Regions from separate parts of the Janthinobacterium lividum genome, predicted to be linked through region 2. Evidence: predicted binding sites of a transcription regulator. Region 2 holds the regulator's gene; each other region holds the start of a gene.

Region 1 (3,619 bases), 3.1 Mb from region 2:
CCACATCGGCAACTGCACCCTGTGCGATCCTGCCTATGGCGCGGGCGTGGCTGAAGCGATCAGCCGCTTGAGCAAATAAGGCGGGCGGATAAGCGAAGCCGAAGGCCTGGCAACAGGTCTTCCTGCGGCTATGCGCAGCCCGGTGGCCTGGCCGTCGGGCTCGCCTACCTACCAGCGTTGGATGTCGATCTGGCCCGTGATGCTCGTCTCCACCGGATAGCCCTCGACCTGCAACGGTACGCGCCGCTTGACGGACGAGTCGCGCAAATACACGACGAGCGCTTCCTTGCCCACGGCCGTCTGCCCCAGGCCGACACCTTCCACGCCATCGATGGCCATCAGCGCCCGCTCGTTGCGCCGCTTTGCCGCTTCCAGGCGGCCCGGGGGCGCGGCAGGGGCGTAGTATCCCTGACCCGTGCCGCCCATTCCCTGTCCAGTGGCCTCATCCGGCAAATACGGCATGGCGGCGTCCTCGAAGACGGCATGGGGCGATTGTGCAAATTTACTGTTTGACATGACAGACCCTCCTGATGCATTCCATGATACACCCGGCCATCCGGCATTGCAGCACGCTTCGCCTGCCAGCACCATGCGTGGCTGCTGCCCTTGACTCATATCATCATCGTGCAAAAGACAGCGTGATGCAAGGCGGCGCAACGCCGCCGCGCCATGCCCTTGCAGCGGGCTCAGGTGTATAAATTGATGTCGAGCGCCACCACCACCCGCCGCATCTGGTTGGCAAACGTGATATTGCCGCCACCGGCAAACAGCAGGCCGACGGGATTGCGCTGCTGGTTCCACGTCCAGATGGACGAGCCGGAATCGCCGCCCGCGCTGAATGCGCCGCTGACGCCCGTGATGGCGATCTGGTCCTGGAACAGCGCGATCCTGCCGCCGCCATAATTGACGTTGATGGTGGCCCCCAGGCCCGTGATGCGGCCCTGCGTCAGCTGCGTCGTGCGACCGGACTTGCCAACCATCATGCCCAGCGCGGGCGCCACCAGCGCATTGCTGATGCGGAAGTACGCCGGCACGCCGCCGCTCAGGTAGACCAGTTCGGGTCGCACGCGGTCTGGCCAGGCCCAGCCGGTGGCGCAATCGACGAAGTTGACGCCGCCGCTGAAATTGATGGGCACGAAGCGCTCGAGCACGGCAACCTGGTCTTGCGGGCAGCGGCCGCCATCGATGGGGCCCGGCTGCACGATGCAGTCGTTGAACACGCCGCCATTGGAATTGGCCAGCACGTGATTATTGCTAAGAATCATCAAACGACTGTTGCGCGGCGCGCTGCGCCCCACGGCCAGGCAGCCGATGGTGCCGGCCGTGATGCGGAAATGCCCGACCGACACGCCGCCCGGCGCAGGGCGCAAACGGAAGCGGTGCGGTTGCGCATCGATCACGCCCGTGACGACGATGTTGACGGGCACCCTGTCGCTGGACACGGCGCGCACGCCCATGGCCCCCACAATGGCGGCCTTGGCGCGGTCGACGGAAGTGGGCTCGGCCACGTACAGGGTCAGGGCCGGCAAGCCCGGTTCGCCGGACGAACTGTCGCTGGCGCCCTCGCCCAGGCCGATGGACACGCCCTGGATATTGCCGCCGTCGCTGAAGGCGTCGGCCGCGCGCACGCCGCCCGCCTGGGAAATGCTTTGACGCATGCCATCTTCGATGCCGCGCTTGATTTCCAGCAATTCCATGCTGACGCCGCTCAAGGCGTCGGGCACGTCCGAGACGGACGCGCTCTCGATCGTATTATCGTCTTCGCCAGGGACGGAAAATTGGCCGACGGCCTCTTCATCGTCCGCGCTCTGTCCCCTGCCGCCGGCGCCAGGCGGGGCGCTGAAGCCATTCTCGTTGCCTATCATCATGTTCTCCTCGTGGGTCGCCGCAAACCATCAGTCTGGACGGACCGCGCCGGCCGGTATTGATCTGGATTGAACTGCGCTGGTGCATGGCGGCCCTGCCCCAACGGGGGCAGCGAGGATAAAAATAGTTCCCTCGTCAAGGTTGAGCGAGATCAGGCGTGCGGCCAGAGGTGGCGCCGTATACTTGGCTGACAGGCTGGAACCGGGCCTGCTCCACGGCAGCAACGGTATGGATGGGGAAACAATGACGAGCCCTGGTATGACACGCCACGACGACGCGCCCGCGGGCGAGCAAGCAGGCCAGCATGCGGGTTTTGTGCACGGCATGGCGGCCTGGGCGGCAAAACACCGCATCCGCCCATGGGGCGGCAGTTTTGCCGATTTCATCGAGCAGATCCTGCCCGGTCGCGCGGCCCTGCTGACGCGCAGCGCGCACCAGTACCTGTGGGACATGATGCGCTGGAACGGCCAGACCGATGACAACGGGCGCTTCCGCTGCCGCCTGTTCGACGACGAGCTGTTCGGCATCGACGAGGCGATCGACCGGGTTGCCGCCTATTTCAAGGCAGCCGCTGTCGGTTCCGAGGTGGGGCGGCGCATGCTGCTATTGCTGGGCCCGCCATCGGGCGGCAAGTCGACCATGGTGATCCTGCTCAAGCGGGGGCTGGAAGAATACAGCCACAGCAGCGAAGGCGCGCTGTACGGCATCGCCGGCTGTCCCGTGCACGAATCGCCGCTGCATCTGGTGCCGCACAGCATGCGCGCCGACTTTCGCGCCAGCTATGATGCCGAGCTGCAGGGCGAACTGTGCCCGCATTGCCGCGCCCGCCTGGAAGAACAGTACGCAGGCGATTTCCTGCGCATGCCCGTCGAGCGCATCCACCTGTCCGAGGCGGGCCGCTGCGGCATCGGCACGTATGCGCCGCACGATCCCACCACGGCCGACCTGGCCGACCTGGTCGGTTCCGTCGACCTGTCGAAAGTGGCGCAGTACGGCGACGAAGGCGATCCGCGCGCCTGGTCATGGTCCGGCGCGGTATACGCGGCCAGCCGCGGCATGCTGGAAATGATCGAGATCCTCAAGGTCAAGCGGGAATTCCTCTATTTACTATTGACCCTGACGCAGGAAAAGAATGTCAAGGTGTCGCGCTTTCCCCTCATCTATCTCGACGAAACCATCCTCGCGCACACGAATCTGGCCGAATTTCGCAAATTCCTGCAAGAAAGCGAAAACGAGGCGCTGCTCGACCGCATGGTCATCGTGCAAGTGCCGTACACGCTCAATTACCGCGAGGAAGCACGCATCTACCGCAAGTTGATCCTGGCGGCCGCGCCCGCCTTTCGCGACGTACACCTCGATCCGCACGTGCTGCATGCGGCGGCCGTGTTTGCCATCCTCAGCCGTCTGCCCGAAGGCGAGGACAAGGAGGCCGAGCTGGTCAAGAAACTGCGCATCTGCGCCGATGAAGACGTGGACGACTTGCAGCCGGCCGACATCCGCCGCATGCGCGAGCGCGACAAGGCGCCCGACGAGGGCCTGTCGGGCGTGTCGCCCCGTTTCGTCATCAATGCCCTGTCGCACGCCATCATTTCCGCCCAGCGCAACAGCCTGTCCACCATGGACGTGCTGCTGGCCCTGAAGGACGGCATCGAAAACGATGCGCGCATCGAACCACGGCGCAAGCGCAAGTGGGTCGATTACCTGGTGCTCACGCGCAAGGATTTCTATAACCGCTGGGTCAAGGCTGACGTGC
Region 2 (3,619 bases):
CGCACGCCCCTGAAAATGGACGTGATCCGCGACCGCGGTTCGATGGGACGCGAAGTGGAAGACGGCATGATCGAAAACGTCTACCGCCTGCAGATCATGAATACGTCCGAGCAAAGCCAGCATTTTAAAATCAGCGCTTCCGGCTTGCCGGGCCTGACCTTGCTGACGCGCGAAGAAGTGACCTTGCAGCCGACGGAAACGCTGGGCTGGCCGATCCGCCTGCGCGTGCCGCACGGCGTCGGCGAGAAGGGCTCGAACAAGATTGCGATCGAATTGCAATCGCTGGACGATCCATCGCTGCATGTGCGTGAAAGCGCGGTATTCATCGTGCCACGGTGATGTTGATTTGGGGTCGGACCCTCTGGGTCCGACCCCGGTATTTCGCCGTAGGGGTATCATCAATCATGCGTTAGGGTCACTTGATTTTCAACCCGGAAGCAAAAGCTGGGGTCAGACCCACAGGGTCCGACCCCAAGGAGAACAAAATGTCCGACAGTCTGAAACTGCAACCCCCCGTTGCACCGTGGTACAAGCATCGCTGGCCATGGCTGCTGATGATCGGCCCCGGCCTGTCCGTGGTCGTCGGCAGCTTCATGGGCTATATCGCGTTTACGCAGCCCGATGCGCTGGTGGTGGGCGATTATTACAAGCAGGGCAAGGCGATCAACCAGGATTTGAAGCGCGACACGATCGCCAGCGACCTGGCCATGGATACGCGCCTGTCATATGACGTGGCTGCAGCGCGCCTCAGTGGTTCCGTGCACAGCTTCGGCAAGGCCTATCAGGCGCCGCTGCAGCTGCACCTGGCGCATGCGACCCTGCCGGAAAAGGATATCAAGCTGCTGGTGCAGCCCGATGCGGCCGGCAATTTTTCCGTAGCACTGCCGATGCTCGAGCGCAGCCGCTGGCAAGTGCTGGTGGAAAACGACAAACGCGAGTGGCGCCTGTCCGGCATCTGGACCTGGCCCCTGCAACGCAGCATCGCGCTGCATGCCGACGAGGAACTGTAAGTCTTACTTGCAGATGTCCGTGCCGGCCGTAATCGCTTTCAACTTGGCCGGCTGCAGGATCTCGATCTCGCGGTTCGAGACGCGCAGCCAGCCTTCCTTCTTGAATTTCGACAATAAGCGGCTGACGCTTTCGATGGTCAGGCCCAGATAGTTGCCGATTTCCTCGCGCGACATGCGCAGCTGGAAATTGCTGCCCGAATAGCCGCGTGCTTCATAGCGCGACGCCAGGTTGACGATGAAGGCGGCAAAACGCTGGGTCGCCTGCATATTGCCCAGCAATAGCATGACGCTTTGCTCGCGCGTGATTTCCTGGCTCATCATGCGGTGGAAATGACGCAGCAGGGTCGGCATATTGCCCAGCAATTGTTCCAGGCTGGAAAACGGAATTTCACACACTTCGCTGTCTTCCAGCGCCACCGCATTACAGTGGTGGCGGTCGGCGCTGATGGCGTCCATGCCCAGCAGTTCACCGGCCATCTGGAAACCCGTCACCTGCTCTTCGCCACCCGGATTGATCTGGTACGTCTTGAAATGCCCCAGGCGGATCGCATACAGGTTCTGGAACGAGTCGCCGATGCGGAACAGCGAAGCGCCGCGCACGATCTTGCGGCGGCGGCCGATGATCTGGTCCAGCCTATCCATGTCGCCCACATCGAGGCCCATCGGCAGGCACAATTGATGCATGCTGCAGGTCGAGCATCGCGCACGCAACGCCTCCACGTTCACGGTGGGCAAGGTGGGAGTGAGTAGCGCTTCAGTCATGTCGGTACCTTTTAGAAAATGCAACAACAAGTTTACTGCATACAGCTGCATACAGGGTTGCCGTATGCCAATTTCACCGTAAATTCGGCGAATAAACGACGTCCAGCCTTTAATTATATGGCAACATCGTCAAAAGCCCATACGGGGCGGGCAATTTGCGCGGCGGCGCTTGCCAAGCTGGGGTATTGATAGGAAAATTCCTGACAGCATTATCTGCCGCCTGTGCCGCCCGGCACTGAAAAGGAAATCATGAAGCCTCTCGGCATTAAAGCAAAAGTCGCGCTGGCCACCAGCCTGACCTCGATCGCCATGATCGCGCTGGTCACCATGATCCAGGTGCAGCACATGCGCGACGACTTCACCCGAGTACTGCTGAGCCAGCAGTCATCGCTGATCAGCCGCACCGCTGCCGAGCTCGACGACAAGCTGGGCATGCTGCTGCAGATTGTCACCCTGACGGCCAGGCAGCAGCCGCCGGAACTGATCGCCCAGCCCGCCAAACTGCGCGAATACTATGCGCGCCGCTCGATGCTGGTGCTGTTCGACGACGTGCTGGTGCTCGACGCGCATGGCGCCATCGTGGCCGACATGCCGGAAGTGACGGGGCGCGCCGGCATCAACGTCGCCGAGCGCGAGTATTTCCAGACCGTCCTGCGCACGCGCCAGCCCATGATTACCGAGCCGATGCTGGGCAAGTCGAGCGGCATGCCCATCGTGCAGATGGTGGCGCCCGTGCTGGCCGCCGATGGCCAGGTGGCCGGCGTGGTGATCGGCGTGCTGCGCCTGTACAAGGACAATCTGCTGGGCCGCCTGCGCTCGGAAAAGATCGGCAAGAGCGGCTATTACTTCATCCTCACGCGCGGCGCCGTGCCGCGCTACGTGCTGCACCCCGATACCAGCCGTTTGCTGCAGCCGCGCAAGCCGAACGCCAACCTGACGACCACCCAGCTGCTGAAGGAGGATGGCGAAGGCAGCATGGTCAGCACCAACAGCCGCGGCATCACGGCCGTCAACAGCTTCAAGCGCCTGAAATCCGTGAACTGGCTGCTGGCCGCCTCGCTGCCCGTCGAGGATGCCTTCGAACCGTTCGATGGCGTGCTGTACCGGCTGGTGCTGTGGAGCATCCTCGCTTCGCTGCTGGCCGCTGCCGTTCTGGGCTGGGTTACCGTGCGCCTGCTGTCGCCGCTGGTGCGCCTGCGCGATACCCTGCTGGCCCTGCGCACCAGCGGCAGCCGTTTCACCCCCGTGCCGGTACAGCAGCGCGACGAGATCGGCGAACTGACGGAAGCGTTCAATGGCCTGATGAGCGAACGCGACCGCCTGCAGCAGGAACTTGAAGCGCGCGCGGCGGAGCTGGAGCAGGAACGCGACCGGGCCGAGGCGGCCAACCGCGCAAAGAGCGATTTCGTGGCCAACATGAGCCATGAAATCCGCACGCCCCTCAATGCCGTGCTGGGCATGGTGTATTTGCTGGGAAATACCAGGCTAGACACGGAACAGCGCAAGTACCTGACCATGGTCAGAGTGGCGGGCCAGTCGCTGCTGGGCATCCTCAACGATGTGCTCGACTATTCGAAGATAGAGGCGCGCCGCATGGAATTGTCGCCCGTCGAATTCGACCTCGATGAAGTCATGAATACCCTGGCCACGACGATGACGATGAATGCGGGCGAAAAGGAGCTGGAACTGGCCATCGCCGTCGAGCCCGACGTGCCGCGGCGCCTCGTGGGCGACGCCCAGCGCCTGCAGCAAATTCTCGTCAACCTGGCCGGCAACGCCATCAAGTTTACCGAGAGCGGCGAAGTCGTGGTGGCCGTCAGCCTGGCCGAGAGCGAGAGTGGCCGCGC
Region 3 (3,619 bases), 2.8 Mb from region 2:
CGCGTGGCCACCAGCATGGCCGGGCTGTGCGAAAAACCACCGAGCAGCGAGGCGGCCGTGAACAGCAGCAGCCCCGTGATGAAGACGCGGCGGCGGCCAAACATGTCGGCCGCGCGCCCGCCCAGCAGCAGGAAGCCGGCGATGGCCACGCCATACGCATTGATCACCCATTGCAGCCCGCCGGACGTAAAGCCCAGACTCTGCTGGATTTGCGGCAAGGGAATCATGGTGATGGAAAAGTCGAGCAAGGCAACGAATTGCGTGGTGCACAGCAACACCAGGCAAAGTTGCCGATGTGAAAGTAACATGGAGATCCTATCGATATAGTTTTACTCGACGTCAAAAGAACGTCGCATGCCCCTATAATGCGTTTTTCCAGAGCGAAAATGAAACGATGATTTTTCGCGGATAACTATAGAAAAACTATATCGATGAAGCATCCTTTACCGCTCCAGGCGCTGCGCGCCTTTGTCGAAGTGGGCCAGCGCGGCAGCATCAAGGCAGCAGCCGAGGCGCTGCACGTGACGTCCGGCGCCGTCAGCCAGCAGATCCGCCTGCTGGAAGAGCGGGTCGGCATGCCCCTGTTTACGCGCGAACGCCAGGGCTTGCGCCTGACCGAGGCGGGCGCCATGGTCCACCCCGCCCTGCTGGGCGCCTTCGCGCAGATCGCCGGCGCCAGCCAGGCGCTGGAAGACATGGGCGCGCGCCAGACGCTGACCGTCAGTACGGTCGCCACCTTTGCCGCCGCGTGGCTGGTGCCGCGCCTGGGTCGCTTCAACCAGCGCCATCCGCATATCGAGGTGCGCGTGGAAGCGACATCCGCGCTGGTCGACTTGCGCCGCGACCGGGTCGACGTGGCCTTGCGCCACGGCCTGGGCGACTATCCGGGCCTGCAGGTGACGCGATTGATGGCGCCCGTGCTGGTGCCCGTCGCCAGCCCCGCCCTGATGGCGGGCCAGCCGCCCATCGCCACACCGGCCGATTGCCTGCGCTACCCGCTGCTGCACGATACGGACCGCGCCGACTGGCCATTGTGGCTGGCCGCGCATGGCGCCCCGGACGACAGCACGGATGCGGCGCGGGCGCGGCGCGGCTCGGCCTTCGAAGATGATTTTCTATTGATACGCGCGGCCGAGGCGGGCCAGGGCCTGGCCCTGGTGCCGCAGCTGTACGCGCAGGAGGAAATCGCCGCCGGGCGACTGGTGCAAGTGCTGGACTTGCCCTGGCCCGCGCGCTTTGCCTACTACCTGGTGGCGCGGCCCGACGCGGCCACGCGCCCCGCCGTGCAGGCATTCATGGCATGGATCTGCGAGGAAGCGCAGGCAGTGTGCTAGAGCGCATGGCCTGCGGCCACGCACGACACCACGCCGCAGGCGGTGCTGAACGGCGCCGGTACGCCGGCGCGCCCCATGGCGATGCACGTTGCGGCCGGCAGTATGGCCAGCAACAGGGCCAGGTAGCCAATGGCTTTCAGGCGCCGCACGGACGCATTGCCGGCACCCGCGCCAGCCCCGTGTGGATAGCCCTTGCCCGCCTCTTCGCTGCCGCTTGCCGACATTTTCGTATGCATGTCCATCTCCTCTATCCACCGTGAGCGGTCTTGCTTCACTTCTTGCTTAACTACATCTTGCTACATAAATTTATCAAATACAACAAATAAATTCACGAAAAAATCGTTTTTCTTATTCCGCGACCGGCAGAACGATGGGTAAAATAGGTCCCACCATAGTGAAAAATGGTTCACAGCAAGCTTTTCACGCCATCCAGGCCCGAACCCGTATGGATTAAAATTCAATATAATCATTTTAATCGCAATATTCGTTTAAATGACTTTTATTCGAACTGCCATCCAGGTGGCAAGCCGCCTGCCGCACGCATCCGGCCAAACTTGATGTAGATCATAATTTTTTGAACAAGCTCTTGCTACCCTGTAAAAAAATGACAGGAGCCCTGGATGAGCAAGACGCAGCCGAGCGACGCGGAACACAACATTGAACATGAGCGCCTGGGCAGCGCCTGGCAAGGCGTGCCAGTGCCCGACTATCCGGAAAGCGCACCGGAAGGCGCCACCCTGGACCTGCTGCTGAGCGCCTGGCTGGGCAAGTTCACGGGCGGCATTTCGCCTGCCGCGCTGGGCAACGCCTATGCCGACTGGCTCAGCCACCTGGCGCTGGCGCCGTCGAAGCAGCAAACCCTGCTGCAGGAAGCGTGGAAGAAGATCGGCCACTGGCAGCAGTACGCGCTGCAATCGGCGCTGGCCGGCAGCGCCACTGAGCCGCCGTGCATCGCGCCGCTGCCGCAGGACCGGCGCTTCGACGACCCTGCCTGGCGGCGCTGGCCGTACAACCTCGTCTACCAGGGCTTCTTGCTGCAGCAGCAATGGTGGCACCGTGCCACCACGGGCGTGCGCGGCGTCTCGCCGCACCACGAGGACGTCGTCACGTTCACCGTGCGCCAGTGGCTCGACATGCTGGCGCCGTCGAACTTCCTGCTGACCAATCCCGTGGTACAGCAAGCCACCCTCGAGAGCGGCGGCGCCAGCCTGGCGCGCGGCATGGTCCACGCGGCCGACGACTGGCAGCGCGCCGCCATGGGAGCGCATGCCCCCGATGCGCACCGCTACAAGGTGGGCCAGAACCTGGCCGTCACGCCGGGCAAGGTGGTCTACCGCAATGACTTGATCGAATTGATCCAGTACGCTCCCGCCACCGCCAAGGTGCATGCGACGCCGCTGCTGTTCGTGCCCGCCTGGATCATGAAGTTCTATATTCTCGACCTGTCGCCGCACAATTCGCTGGTGCGCTACCTGGTGGGCCAGGGCCACACGGTATTCATGATTTCCTGGAAAAACCCGCTGGAAGAAGACCGCGAGTTGTCGCTGGAAGACTACCGCCAGCTGGGCGTGATGGATGCGCTCGACGCCGTTGCCCGCATCACGGGCGCGCCGCAGGTGCATGCGGCCGGCTACTGCCTGGGCGGCACCCTGCTGGCGATCGCCGCCGCGACGATGGCGCGCGATGGCGATGCGCGCCTGGCCAGCCTCACCATGCTGGCCTCGCAGGTCGACTTCAAGGAGCCGGGCGAACTGTCGCTGTTCATCGACGATAGCCAGGTCAGCTTCCTGGAAGCGGCCATGTGGAAGCAGGGCTACCTCGATACGAAGCAGATGGCGGGCGCCTTCCAGCTGCTGCGCTCGAACGATTTGATCTGGTCGCGCCGCTTGAACCACTACCTGCTGGGACAAGATGAACAGGACAGCGACCTGATGGCCTGGAACGGGGACGCCACGCGCATGCCCTGCCGCATGCATGCGGAATACCTGCGCCGCCTGTTCCTGCACAACGACCTGGCCGAAGGCCGCTACCGCACGGCGGGCCGCCACATCGCCCTGCGCGACATCGACGCGCCCATCTTTGCCGTCGGCACCCTGACGGATCACGTGGCGCCGTGGCGCTCCGTGTATAAACTGCAGCTGCTGACCGACACGGACGTCACCTTTTTGCTCACTTCGGGCGGCCACAATGCGGGCGTCGTCTCGCCGCCGGGCCAGCCGCGCCGCAGCTACCAGCTGGCCACGCACCGCCACGATGCGCCCTATGTCGACGCGGACAGCTGGCAG
Region 4 (3,619 bases), 1.8 Mb from region 2:
TGGATCATTTCAGCACTGACATTGATCCTCATCGCCTGGGTGCTGGCCAAGGTGCCGGATTACCCGGGCCAATCCGTCCATGAGCGCCTGCCCTTGCGCCGCGTCTTCACGACGCCGGGCGTGCGCCCCGTGCTGGCCGTCGTCATCGCCTGGATGTTGGCACACAATATTCTCTACACCTACATCGCCCCATTCGTGGCGCCGGCCGGATTGACGGAGCGAGTCGATCTGGTGCTGCTCGTCTTCGGCGCCGCCGCCATGGCTGGCATCTGGATCACGGGCAAGCTGGTCGAGCGCCACCTGCGCGCCACCGTGCTGGCCAGCCTGGCCGTGTTCGCCGCGACGGCCTTCGTGCTGGGCGTCGCATCGCACATTCCCGCTGTGATCTACCTGGGCATGGCCGTCTGGGGCTTGTCCTTTGGCGGCGCGGCAACACTGTTGCAGACGGCGCTGGCCGACACGGCAGGCAGTGGCGCCGACGTGGCCTTGTCGATGAACGTAGTGGCGTGGAATGGCGCGATTGCGGCCGCGGGCGTGGTCGGCGGCGCCCTTCTGGAAACGTGGGGCGCGGACGCCTTCCCGTGGGCAATGGTCAGCTTGCTGGTGCTGGCGCTCCTCGTCGCCTGGTCGGCCCGCGCGCACGGTTTCCGGCCGGGACGGCGCAGCGGCGGCGCGTCCGTGGCCGGGCATTGATACAACGCGTTTAATCAGCCGCCGGCACGCTCAGAATGCGGGGTACGTGTCCAGTATGGGCGAGGAAATCGACCAGGGTGGCATGCGACAGCGCCACCGTGGCCGTATTGCGCAAGGGATGGGCTTGCACAGAACCAGCTTCCCATACGGCCTGGTCCAGCACCAGTTCCACCGCCTGCGCGCTGTCGTGGATCAGCGCAAACAGGCTGACGGACCCCGGCGTGATGCCCAGATGCTGGAGCAAGCGTTCAGGCGAAGCCATGCTCAGCTTACTGGCCGGCAACAGCCGCCCCAGCGCCGCCAAGTCGATGCGCTTGTCGAAAGGCACGATGACGAGAAAATGCCGCCGACCCTTTTCATCGCGCACGAACAGGTTCTTTACCATCAGGCCAGGCATGGCTGGCACGTGGATCAGCGCCTCATCGATGGTGTGTACGGCCGGGTGTTCGGCCAGGGTGTAATCGCCGGCGCTGCTTGCCAGCCAGCGGGACAGGGTTTCTTGCATGGAGACTCCTCAGCTCGGACGCGATGAAGAGATTGTAGCGGCGCGCCGCGTGCTGCGCTTGCCGTCAGGGCGGGTTCTCGTCCTTGTCGGCCTTGTCGGCCGCCGCCAGCCCCCAGTCATTCCAGCCCTCGCCAAACAGCTCGATCGGATGCTGCGTGCGCTCGGAACCATTGCCGCAGCGCATGGCGTCCGGCGGACAATACTTGTCGCAGCCCCAGCAGATGCGTTCGGGATTCTTGGGGTTCAAGGGAAAAGGCTTGGCCATGGTGTGGGCGCCGGGGTCGGTTGGGTCTTGTTGATGACTCTAGACCTGGCGCGGTGGGCGGTCAAACCAATTTCAGCTAAAAACTTGTCCAATATCAAGCTTATGCAGATAGTGGAGCATCTGCATGGCACCGTCCCCTACTCTTTATCTTTTCTGACGGAGATGGCCACTTCCAGCACGATACGCGCCACATTGACACCGCCGTCGGCGGCTGGCTGTGCCTTGAGCTCATCCAGCGCGTAGACCATCGTCAGCATGGCGCCAGGCACGAACAGCTTGATGTCCTGTTTGTCGTTCATGTAGATGCTCTCGTCCACTGTCGAGCCATCCGCCAGGCGCAAGATAACGCTGTTGACTTGATCGCCACGGCGGCTGTCCTGGCCCGCGAAATACGTTCGCTCGATGCTACCAGACAAGGTTGGCGTCTGGAGGCGCCTGACCTCGATGCTTTTCCACCAGGCTTCGGAAGCGAACAGGCCCTCGCTGCCTTTCAGGCCCATGTGGGGTCTGGAACTGTCGAGGGTGAGGGATTGGATTTTGGCGACGCGGCTGGGGTCTTTTGCCAGGGCTTCGGCAAGGGTATACACGCATTTCATTGAGCTGTATTTTTCCGAGGACGAGAATTGGCGTAGCTTATGGAAGGTTGAAAATATCGGCCGCATGAATGGCGCTCCGGGTATGCCAGCACTTTATAATATTGCCAAGTATAACAAGCACTCATATCGACCAACTCCCTTCACTGATCAAATAACCATGTCTTCAAAAATATTGGCTGGCCTGCTCTTACGTTCGAAAACCTTTCGCGCACTGGCACTGCTTTCCTTCACCCTCGCCTGCGCCGCAGTATCGGCGGAAGGCTTTCAAAACATCACCGCCGGACAGACCCTGGGCAGTATCAAGGCACAATTTCCTGCTGCAACCATTGAATCCGTGGAAGCTGCATGGGTAACGGAGTCAGATGGTTTCTATCGGCTTTCAGGTCCGGGGTTTCCAGGCAAGCTATATCTGGTATTTTCCGACATGCGCCCTTTTCAACGAAAAATGCTTGAGAAGATAAGTGAGAAAATCGAAGCTTCCCCCGAAGGCACGATCACGAGAAAGGATGTATTCACTTTCGAGTACTGGACAAAACTGGCCAATGAAACCACCGATAACAGTTTAAAAATAAGCAACATGCGCTGGGTACCGGACGCATCCATCCCGCTGCAGCGCTATATTGCCAAGTATGGCAAACCCGACGCATCGGGTTTCAGCGACGCTGACATGAAGCCCTATGCCGAGTGGAAAAAACGCGGCATTTATCTCAATTTATCGGATGATCAAAAACAGGTGCAATCCGTTGAATTTTCTTTCACAAAAGAAGAAGAACGCGTCGAGTGCCGCAAGAAGTATCAAAAAGCCGATTGGGCCAAGGAGTGCGCTTAAGACAGCACGCGCGCGCCGGATGAAGCTAGTATACGCTTGGACGGAGCGTCGTTCGCCGTGAAAGCTGGCTCATCATAAGCAAGCGGCGAGATTCAAGTCCCGTGGCGCAGCCATCGCATGGAAGCTTGCGTCTTAATGTTTGCGCCGAATGACGTAGGCATTGCCGGCAGGCTCAAAACCGAGCGTCGGATAGTAAGACATCGCATCCGGGGCGGAGAGCAGTATCAACGACACTTCCTCGCCGATGATGGCCTGGGTGCGCTTGACAAGTTCCTTGCCAATTCCCAAGCCCTGATAATCCTTGTTGACGGCCAGATCCGACAGATAGCAGCAATAGGCATAGTCGGTCAACGACCGGGCCAATCCTACCAGCTCCCCATCCACCCAAGCCGACAGCAAGAGGCAAGGCGCGGCGAACATGCGCGCGATTCTCGGGAGATTGTCGGTGGGGCGCTTGATTCCAGACTGATCGAAAACACGGACGACATCGACCGGATCAAGGGGAAAATTGTGACGATATTCTACGGTGATGTTTTTCATGGTTTCAAAGGTGGAGGTAAGCGCGCTTGGGCGTGCTATACCCATGATATGGCCGCAGCCTGTTTCGACAAGCATCGCTCATGTCGGCGTATTCATAGTATGGCAGTTGCGGGGGATAAGGGCTGTTCCCGTCTCCGCCACGCACCTGTAACTCAGTCAATTGCCCGGAACTTTAAAAAACATTGGCCCTC

What was found. Region 2 encodes FNR, which switches genes on or off when oxygen is low (the NO sensors DNR and NnrR bind a similar motif). Its sites were predicted from a motif close to TTGATNNNNATCAA; they were not measured.
Region 1: U0004_RS15400 (serine protein kinase) is a predicted target of FNR. The motif match lies at 1,925-1,938, and genes of this name have one in related genera.
Region 3: U0004_RS14200 (PHA/PHB synthase family protein) is a predicted target of FNR. The motif match lies at 1,889-1,902, and genes of this name have one in related genera.
Region 4: U0004_RS09365 (DUF3079 domain-containing protein) is a predicted target of FNR. The motif match lies at 1,548-1,561, and genes of this name have one in related genera.

What each region holds. Positions count from the first base shown of each region.
Region 1 covers NZ_CP139976.1:3,426,422-3,430,040, reverse strand. Annotated here, with positions in the region: gene U0004_RS15415 (catalase) at 1-79, shown strand, start outside; gene U0004_RS15410 (hypothetical protein) at 169-516, opposite strand; gene U0004_RS15405 (S1 family peptidase) at 687-1,868, opposite strand; gene U0004_RS15400 (serine protein kinase) at 2,125-3,619, shown strand, end outside.
Region 2 covers NZ_CP139976.1:286,026-289,644, forward strand. Annotated here, with positions in the region: gene ccoG (cytochrome c oxidase accessory protein CcoG) at 1-339, shown strand, start outside; gene U0004_RS01190 (FixH family protein) at 486-1,010, shown strand; gene fnr (fumarate/nitrate reduction transcriptional regulator Fnr) at 1,014-1,772, opposite strand; gene U0004_RS01200 (response regulator) at 2,022-3,619, shown strand, end outside.
Region 3 covers NZ_CP139976.1:3,129,394-3,133,012, reverse strand. Annotated here, with positions in the region: gene U0004_RS14215 (MFS transporter) at 1-308, opposite strand, end outside; gene gcvA (transcriptional regulator GcvA) at 432-1,334, shown strand; gene U0004_RS14205 (hypothetical protein) at 1,331-1,570, opposite strand; gene U0004_RS14200 (PHA/PHB synthase family protein) at 1,955-3,619, shown strand, end outside.
Region 4 covers NZ_CP139976.1:2,057,742-2,061,360, reverse strand. Annotated here, with positions in the region: gene U0004_RS09375 (MFS transporter) at 1-693, shown strand, start outside; gene U0004_RS09370 (prolyl-tRNA synthetase associated domain-containing protein) at 704-1,198, opposite strand; gene U0004_RS09365 (DUF3079 domain-containing protein) at 1,263-1,463, opposite strand; gene U0004_RS09360 (hypothetical protein) at 1,601-1,963, opposite strand; gene U0004_RS09355 (hypothetical protein) at 1,962-2,888, shown strand; gene U0004_RS09350 (GNAT family N-acetyltransferase) at 3,021-3,428, opposite strand; gene U0004_RS09345 (GNAT family N-acetyltransferase) at 3,581-3,619, opposite strand, start outside.